One region of the Rossellomorea sp. NS-SX7 genome, then DNA from elsewhere that is predicted to be linked to it. Evidence: predicted binding sites of a transcription regulator. Region 1 holds the regulator's gene; the other holds the start of a gene.
What was found. Region 1 encodes NrdR, which represses ribonucleotide reductase genes. Its sites were predicted from a motif close to AACACNATATATNGTGTT; they were not measured.
Positions count from the first base shown of each region.

Region 2: ACUXV2_RS12765 (vitamin B12-dependent ribonucleotide reductase) is a predicted target of NrdR. The motif match lies at 1,337-1,354, and genes of this name have one in related genera.

Region 1 covers NZ_CM128249.1:2,867,700-2,872,268, forward strand. The annotation lists gene dnaI (primosomal protein DnaI) at 1-421, opposite strand, end outside; gene ACUXV2_RS14390 (replication initiation and membrane attachment family protein) at 434-1,828, opposite strand; gene nrdR (transcriptional regulator NrdR) at 2,040-2,495, opposite strand; gene ACUXV2_RS14400 (cytosolic protein) at 2,578-2,958, opposite strand; gene speD (adenosylmethionine decarboxylase) at 3,364-3,744, opposite strand; gene ACUXV2_RS14410 (glyceraldehyde-3-phosphate dehydrogenase) at 4,245-4,569, opposite strand, start outside.
Region 2 covers NZ_CM128249.1:2,542,523-2,547,091, reverse strand. The annotation lists gene ACUXV2_RS12770 (lipoate--protein ligase family protein) at 307-1,143, shown strand; gene ACUXV2_RS12765 (vitamin B12-dependent ribonucleotide reductase) at 1,492-4,056, shown strand.

The DNA of each region.
Region 1 (4,569 bases):
TGCTCTTCGAATCAAGTTCGAGTGTCGAGAAAGAAGCTTGAAGAATATCTTTCGGTACATATAGGCTCTTAATCAGTTTTTGAGAACTTGTCCGTTCGTCATGCACCACTTTTCGCGGGCACCGGTGATATTCGATATCGATTGTGTTCCCCCGGATGACCAGGTGAGGATCGTATCCCTGCATCATATTTTTACATTCCTCCAGAGATGGACATCCCCTGCACTCCTTACTTTGAGAAATGTATTCATATAGTTTCATCAGGCTTTCATTCACCATGTCGGATGTGACTTGATCACGATGCTTGCTGATGAAGTCTCTCACATCCTGATTTTCCAGGATTTCTTTTTTCATTTTTTCATAGCGCTGCTGAAATGAACTAGAAGCCGCCAGTTTTTTTAGTGTATTATTTATTTTTTCCACCTTGTCATTCACCTACTTCCTGAAATTCTTCAATTCTTCTTCAAGCTTTTTCTTCTCTGCTTCAAAGTCGTAATCATCATTCTCGGAAGGAGGGATTTTTTCATCCGTGCTTCCTCCCTCCTGGAACCACTCCGGCAGTTTTTCTGTACGGATTGGTTTCCTTCTTCTCGATTTGTTTTCTTTTTTCCCCTGAGCCCAATCAAGGTATTGCTGGTGCTCTCTTTTAGCGAGATCCATTGCTTGTCCGGCTGTCGTCACTTTCTTGCGCGCCCAGTGGGAAGCAATTTTCTCCATATACCCTTTTGTGAGCTTCATATCGGTTTTTAAGAGAACATACTGGATAAGAACATTCATGACACCTATCGGAAGCTTCTGTGACATCAATACTTCCTCCACAGCTTGAAGATCGGACTTGGAAGGATTGCTTCCGTTTGATATATCCGCCAATACATCCTTAGGTGACGTGGTTTCAAGATATTCCAGGAGCTCATCTTCCTTTGTAAGCGGCTTGTCCGTCTTTTTAACCTCTCTCTGAGACGAGACGCGTGCTGCCAAGTCAGGCAGCTGGTCCCCAGTTTGGAGCTGATACCAATCCCTCGCTGCTTTCCTTAACATTTCAAGGTCAATTTCGTCTTCAGAATCCATTGAGCTTAACACGAGGTTTTTCATTTGCAGGGGGTTGATACCGTATAAATAGCTTAATTTAATGACCGTTTCTTTTACATTCACAGTGAATGCTTTTCTTGGTACCATAGCCTCTGATAGGCCCGAGAGCAGTAACTGAAAATCAAAATCCACCTTATCCAGGGGCAGTTCGGATCCTTTCTCATATTGAATGAACTGCCTTCCGGAGCCAGTTCCCGAATCAGCATTTGCATCATGCTGCAGGAAGTTGATGTTCTGTTCTGAAGTGAAAACATCCTGAAATGAGCGGGTGATTTCACTGTACTGATCCTTTTCTACAGCCTGATCGGTAAAGAAATTTTTCAAACGTATATAATGGGTCCTGCCGATTTTCTGATAAAGATACACATTCAGCATGCCATCATGAAAGAATTCCTGGGGTGAGAGCGGTCTCTGTAATTCATAAACAAATCTGCGCTCCCCGTCGTTTTTCTTCTCATATACCTTCAATAGCCCGATGCCTTCAAGCTTCAACCTTGCCTCATACACTTCCTGCAGGTTTAACGAAAGAACGTTCATCAAATGATAATGGGCAGATTCCATGGACCATAACCTGTTTTCCTCGACTTCCCCCCATAAGCTCATGAACAGGCTGTAGGGGACAGCACCGATTAACGGCTGATATAGAAATGTAATGATCTTCCGGTCATATTCCTGAAGCATCCCATGTGTCGCAACGGTGTATTGATCGATCGGCTGTATTTCATTCCAATGCTTCTTCATCGTCTGATTCTACCTTTCAAAATTATAAGCTGTTTACTCTCGTACTTGGACAAGAGGTTGAATTTTTAACTCTACCAAGACGAAGCAAGGTTCGTTCATTTGAAAATACCAAAACTCCGGTAACTTCATGTGGTTAAAAAGACAACACATACGTAAAGAGCGAAATAATAACGAGAAAAAGAGCTAAAGAATGTCTCTTCAGCTCACCTCTTTACTCTTTTTTTATTAATTCTTTTAATTCATCTATAAACACATTGATATCCTTGAACTGTCGATAAACAGATGCAAACCGTACATACGCTACTTCATCAACCTTTGCGAGCTCATCCATCACCATTTCGCCGATTTTGACAGATTCCACTTCTGACGCACCCTGGTTTCTGAGCTCCTTCTCAATATCCATAGAGATTTTCTCCAAGCTTTCCAGAGGGACAGGTCTCTTTTCACACGCCTTGATTAATCCCCTGAGGATCTTTTCGCGGCTGAATTCCTCACGAACGCCTTCTTTTTTCACGACAATCAATGGAAGCTCCTCCACTTTTTCGAATGTCGTAAATCGGAAATTGCACTCTTCGCATTCTCTTCGTCTTCTGATCGAGCGTCCTTCGTCAGCGGGACGGGAATCGACTACTCGGGTCCCATTATGCTGGCATGACGGGCATTTCATAATATCAGCTCCGTTTTAACAAACTATTACTTTTATCATATTAAAAAGCTGTCATTTAAACAAGCTTATTACGGAATTACCGTTATTTTACCTTTGTCAATTGACTATTCAGCCTTCCATAGTAATGTCTGATCTGAGCTTTCAACACTGTATATGTACCAAAAATCTTTCCTTTATCTGCACTTACCTTGAAGTCGACCGCTGTTTCAAGGGGGCGGACAGTGATCACGGTTGCGACGATAAAAAGACGCGGCGTCCCATTTTTCCTTACCGTAATTTCTCCTCGTTCCTTAGATTCTGAGATGACCTCATATTCTGAAGAAGAAAATAAGTCAAGAACGGCATTATATGCAGCTCCATGCATTGATTTATAATAGTGAGAACGCAGATCCGGATCTTCATGTTTATCCGATGTCTCACATTCTGATTGAAATCTTTTTAATAGGGTTTTTAATCCACTCATTTAACTGCCTCCCTTTATTTACCCTTATTTTACACGAAAAATGGTGAGTTGGAAATTGGTGATGGTGAATGGCGGACCCTTTTGGGAGTTTGGATGTGAGTGTGGGGAAGAGCAGGTTGCGAATTTCGGAAAGTGATTCGCGAAATTGTCGTATTTTGAAGAATGGCAGATATATTGAATTTTTGGCAGATAAAACATCTTTTTGGACGATAAACAAAAATAATGGCAGATAAAATGAAAAAACGGCAGATATCCCACCTACGAAGGTTTCAGCTGCATACAAAGCCCCAGCTTTTCATTTCAAGCACCTTCCAAGTCGCATTTAACGCTACTAGCAAGACCAATCCTCAGTAAAACACATCAAAAAAGAGATGCACCATCATGCATCTCTTTACGTTATCGCTATTAAAGTGCTTGAGCCTGTGATTTTTTCACTTGAACAGGACCCATTCCACGAGGCAGCTCGATTGTTTCGCGAGTGTCTGCACCAAGAGCTTCTGCAATATAATCAGCAGCAATATTAGGGTCTAAATCACCGCACGTGTATACATCGATACTTGCATAACCATGTTCAGGAAAACTGTGAATGGTTAAGTGTGATTCAGAAATAATCACAACACCGCTCACACCTTGAGGAGCAAATTTGTGAAAGGCTACCTCACGGACTTCAGCACCTGATTTAAGTGCAGCATCTACAAACGTTTTTTCAATTCCTACAACATCATTAAGCTTTTCGAAATCACAGCCCCAAAGTTCTGCGATTACATGACGACCCATTGTTTCCATTGATCGTTTCCCCCTTTGACATAATTTTTTTCGTCAAAATGAACGAATCCCTTAGCAAAATCTTAACTACCACGGGGGAAAGTTAGTCCGAAGAGGTCCTAACCCTTTAAGTAGCTAAATCAGTATTCATCTGCCATTAAGAAGTTCACGAAAAATAGTATACTTTGTTTGATATTCTTTTGCAATAAATTTTTTAAAAGTTTTTTATGGTTCTTAATGCCGCTGTTGATTTCCGTGGAAGACTTCGCTTTCCGCGGGCGGTTGGTGAGCCTCCTCGGCTTCGCCTGCGGGGTCTCACCTAACTCGCTTTTCCCGCAGGAGTCTTCGTCTTCCACTCCAATCAACAGCTGGATATACCTAATCCAAAATCCTTAACAAATGCTCCATCTAACACCTATCTTTCATGGCTTTAGATCATTGATTTGGAAATATTTTCTCAAAAGAAAAGAACGCCCCGGAGGACGTTCGAATGATCTTCCTTATTGTTTTTCTCGATTCTTTCAAACATTCACTTCTGTTTTGACATCCATTTTTGCCGCTACATATTTAGCAAGGTCGACGACTCGGCAGGAATAACCCCACTCATTGTCATACCATGCAAGCACCTTTACTTTACGGTCGCCCATCACCATCGTCGATAATCCGTCAATGATGGCAGAGTGCGGGTTTGTGTTGAAGTCGATTGATACTAATGGTTCAGTTGTATACTCCAAAATTCCTTGCAATGAGCCCAAAGATGCAGTGATGAATGCTTCATTGATTTCTTCTGCCGTTACGTCTCTTTTCACGTCTACCACTAAGTCAACAAGTGACACATTTGGAGTC
Region 2 (4,569 bases), 330 kb from region 1:
TCTTCAAATGCACTATCTACTATTATATTCATCATTTAACACAGAATCAAAAGAAATTTACTATTTCAGCAAAGCTCTTCCCCAATCTTGCTTTCGACTCTGGAAAATATCGCAATTTTACTATTATCCGCTGCAAACTAAACGTATGGCTCATTATTTTGTTTGAAAAAGAGCAGTTTTTGACGGAACCTAAAGCAAAGACTTACCAATCCGTTTTCCTTTGTTTTTCGAGAAGGATTTGGTAGACTAGTAACGGATTGAATACATAGTGATGATAGAAGTTCATAAATAAAAGAGGTATGTAAAATGTCAAAAGAAACATGGAGATTCATCGATTCAGGCAATTGTTCACCCTCATATAATATGGCGCTCGATGAGGCGCTCTTAGATTGGCACAGTGAAGGGAAGATTCCTCCGACGATCCGTTTTTATGGATGGGATCCTGCAACGCTCTCTGTTGGATATTTTCAGAAAGTCGAAAAGGAAATCAATATGGATGCCGTGAAGGAATACGGCCTGGGCTTTGTAAGGAGGCCGACCGGAGGAAGAGGCGTCCTTCACGATGAGGAGCTCACCTACAGTGTTATTGTATCTGAAGAACATCCAGAAATGCCTAAAACCGTAACGGAAGCATATAGAGTCATTTCAGAAGGAGTTCTGAAGGGATTCCAGGGTCTTGGACTAGAAGCCTACTTTGCTGTCCCGAAGACAGCGGAAGAGAGGGAAGGATTGAAAAATCCACGATCCGCCGTCTGCTTTGATGCGCCGAGCTGGTATGAACTGGTAGTGGAAGGCAGGAAGGTTGCAGGCAGTGCACAGACACGTCAAAAAGGTGTCATCCTTCAGCATGGATCCATCCTTCTGGATCTAGATGAAGATAAGCTGTTCAGCTTGTTTAAGTACCCTTCAGAACGGGTGAAGGAGCGTATGCAAAAAGCGTTCAAAAATAAAGCTGTTGCCATGAATGAGATTTCACGTGAAAGAATTACGATGGACATGGCGAAAGAAGCATTTAAGAAAGGTTTTGAAGAAGGGTTGGATATCCATCTCGAACCATATGTCCTGTCAGAGGAAGAAACACAATATGTAGAAAACCTGGCAAAAACCCGATATGAATCAGATGAGTGGAATTTTAAACGTTAAAAAATTTTGTTAGGAAAAAAGCGATGCGTGTCGCTTTTTTCCTATTTTACCAACTATTTCTGAAGTTGAAAGTTTAGCAACTCTTAAAATAATAGATTTCCGTTTAAAATAGGAATGTTATCTATGAGATTCTCCGGTTTTCTATTATTTTCTGCTTATTAGGAGTTTGACAAATAAATAAAAATCTGACCTCAACACAATATATGGTGTGTCGAAAAATATATTATACACCATATATTGTGTTTATTTATTGATTTTGGATTGAGCCTGTGATAACGTATTAATTGTTAAAGGTAAACAAGCTAATTAATGATAAATGAATTATTTAAGGTAGAAGGAGTTGTCTGTATGGCTGTTGCGTCGAAGAAAACGATGAATTTAAACAAAGAAAGATTGAATCAGGATATCGGATTGTTCCCCCAAGTACATCCTATCACCCCGGATATGAAAACCACTCACAAAGGTGTATCCCGCTTGGTAATGATTGACCGCTACTCTTTCAAAGACACTGAGAAGATCACTCTATCAGCAGGCGACTTTGTCGTATTGACAATCAAGGAGGACCCGAAATTCCCGGCCAGGGGCCTTGGCTATATAACTGCCATTGACTGGGAAAACAAAAAAGCGGATGTCTGGATCGAAGAGGAATACAGAAGTGCGATCGATAAACCGCAGGAAATCGAAACGGGCGTTGTGACACGTACACTGGATGTCATTGAAAAACCTTTGGAAGTCTACTACGAACAAATTGCAAAGCGAAACGCAACAGGCTTGGCGGAAGTAGAAAAAACTCCTGAAAAGAAACAAGAATGGTTTGAAAAGTTCTATCATGAACTTGTCAACCTGCATTTCGTACCTGCAGGACGTGTATTGTACGGAGCGGGTGCGGGGACTGATGTAACCTACTTTAACTGTTATGTAATGCCATTTGTACAGGATTCACGTGAAGGGATCTCTGAGCACCGTAAGCAGGTCATGGAAATCATGAGCAGGGGAGGCGGTGTCGGAACGAACGGATCGACGCTTCGTCCGCGCAACACTTTGGCCAAAGGGGTCAACGGTAAATCATCTGGATCTGTATCATGGCTGGATGATATTGCAAAGCTGACTCACCTGGTTGAACAAGGCGGTTCAAGACGCGGTGCACAAATGATCATGTTATCCGACTGGCACCCTGATATCATCGAATTCATCATTTCTAAAATGCAGAACCCGCGTATCCTGCGCTATCTGCTTGAGAATACAGAAGATGAGAATATCAGGAAAGCTGCAGAAGATAAACTGAAATTCACTCCCCTTACAGAGCAGGAAGAAGCGATGTATCAGGGAATCATCAACTATAAACAAATACCTGGGTACGGTGGTTTCGACGAGAAGATCATCAAAAGTGCCGAGGAAAAGCTGCGGACGGGTGGTACCTACAGTGTACATAACCCGGAATTCCTGACAGGAGCGAATATTTCTGTCTGCCTGACAAGTGATTTCATGGAGGCGGTCGAGAAGGATGAGGTATACGATCTGCGCTTCCCGGATGTCGAAAGCTATGATGCAGAACAAATGAAATATTATAACGACGAATGGCATAATATCGGCGATGTACGAGAATGGGAGAAGCTTGGATACAAAGTAAGGACATACAGGAAGATCAAAGCCAAAGAACTATGGAATCTAATCAATGTATGTGCCACTTATTCAGCTGAACCGGGTATTTTCTTTATCGACAATGCCAATGACATGACAAATGCAAAAGCATACGGTCAAAAAGTCGTGGCAACCAACCCATGCGGGGAACAACCGCTCGCACCATTTTCAGTGTGTAACCTTGCGGCTGTCAACCTGGCTCAATTTGCAGACAAAGATACGAAGACAGTGAACTTTGACAAGCTGAAGAAAACGGTTGAAGTGGGAGTCCGCATGCAGGATAATGTCATCGATGCCACACCTTACTTCCTGGAGGAAAATAAGAAGCAGGCACTGGGAGAACGCCGCGTCGGTTTGGGCGTCATGGGTCTTGCGGATCTTCTTATCTACTGTGAAAAAGAATACGGATCTGAAGAAGGTAACAAACTGGTGGATGAGGTCTTCGAGGTCATCGCTACAACAGCTTACCGCGCTTCTGTTGAACTGTCGAAGGAAAAAGGTAGCTTTCCTTTCCTGACAGGTGAAACGGCAGAAGAAACGGAAAGACTCAGAAAAGCCTTCATCAATACAGGCTTCATGAAAAAAATGCCTGAAGATGTGAGGGAAAATATCTTAACCCACGGAATCCGCAACTCTCATTTATTGACGGTTGCCCCTACGGGATCCACCGGTACGATGGTCGGTGTCTCTACAGGACTTGAGCCATACTTCTCGTTCACTTACTACAGAAGCGGACGACTGGGTAAATTCATTGAAGTGAAAGCGGATATCGTGGAAGATTATCTGAAGCGTAATCCTGATGCTGATGCAAATGAGCTGCCTGAATGGTTCGTATCCTCAATGAACCTCGCACCGGAAGCTCATGCCGATGTTCAGTGTGTCATCCAGAACTGGATTGACAGCTCGATCTCAAAAACGGTAAATGCTCCAAGAGGATATACAGTTGAAGAAGTACAAAAAGTGTATGAGCGACTGTACAAAGGTGGAGCGAAAGGCGGTACCGTTTACGTCGATGGAAGCCGTGACTCTCAGGTTCTAACGCTGAAAGCGGAAGAAAACAGCTTTGATGAAGAAGACGTTCATGAGGAAGTAAAAACTGAGAAAAAACCGATCGTGCTGCTGGATACCATCCAGGATGTACGTTCAACAGATGTGACCATTGGATCTGAAGTCGGGAATACTTGCCCGGTATGCCGTAAAGGTACCGTTAAGGACATGGGTGGCTGCAATACATGTACGAACTGTGGTGCACAGCTTAAATGTGGATTGTAAATCCGTTTTGAAAAAGGAGAGGACTCGTTCCTCTTCTTTTTTTTGTGCATTTGCTCAGGTGAGCCGCCTCCGCTTTTCAACCTGTCCAGCTCCTGGGCTTAGAGGCACATGTCATAAGCCAAACCGTCCAAGAAGGCAAAAAGCGCCTTCATGGCCGATTCGTCTTAAGCCACCCGCCTCTGAGCAAAGCCCTTCCGCTTTTCTTATTGTCCAGCTCCTGCGGCTAGCCCCTCGAGGTCATAAGCTAAATGGCCCAAGAAGGCAAAAGACGCCTTCCTGGTCCATTCATCTTATGCTTGTCGGGGCTGAGCAAGCCGCATCCGCTTTTCTTGTGTCCAGCTGCAGGGCTTAGAGGCACATGTCATAAGCCAAATCGGCCAAGAAGGCAAAGAACGCCTTCATGTCCGATTCGTCTTAAGCCACCCGCCTCTGAGCAAAGCCCTTCCGCTTTTCTTATTGTCCAGCTCCTGCGGCTAGCCCCTCGAGGTCATAAGCTAAATGGCCCAAGAAGGC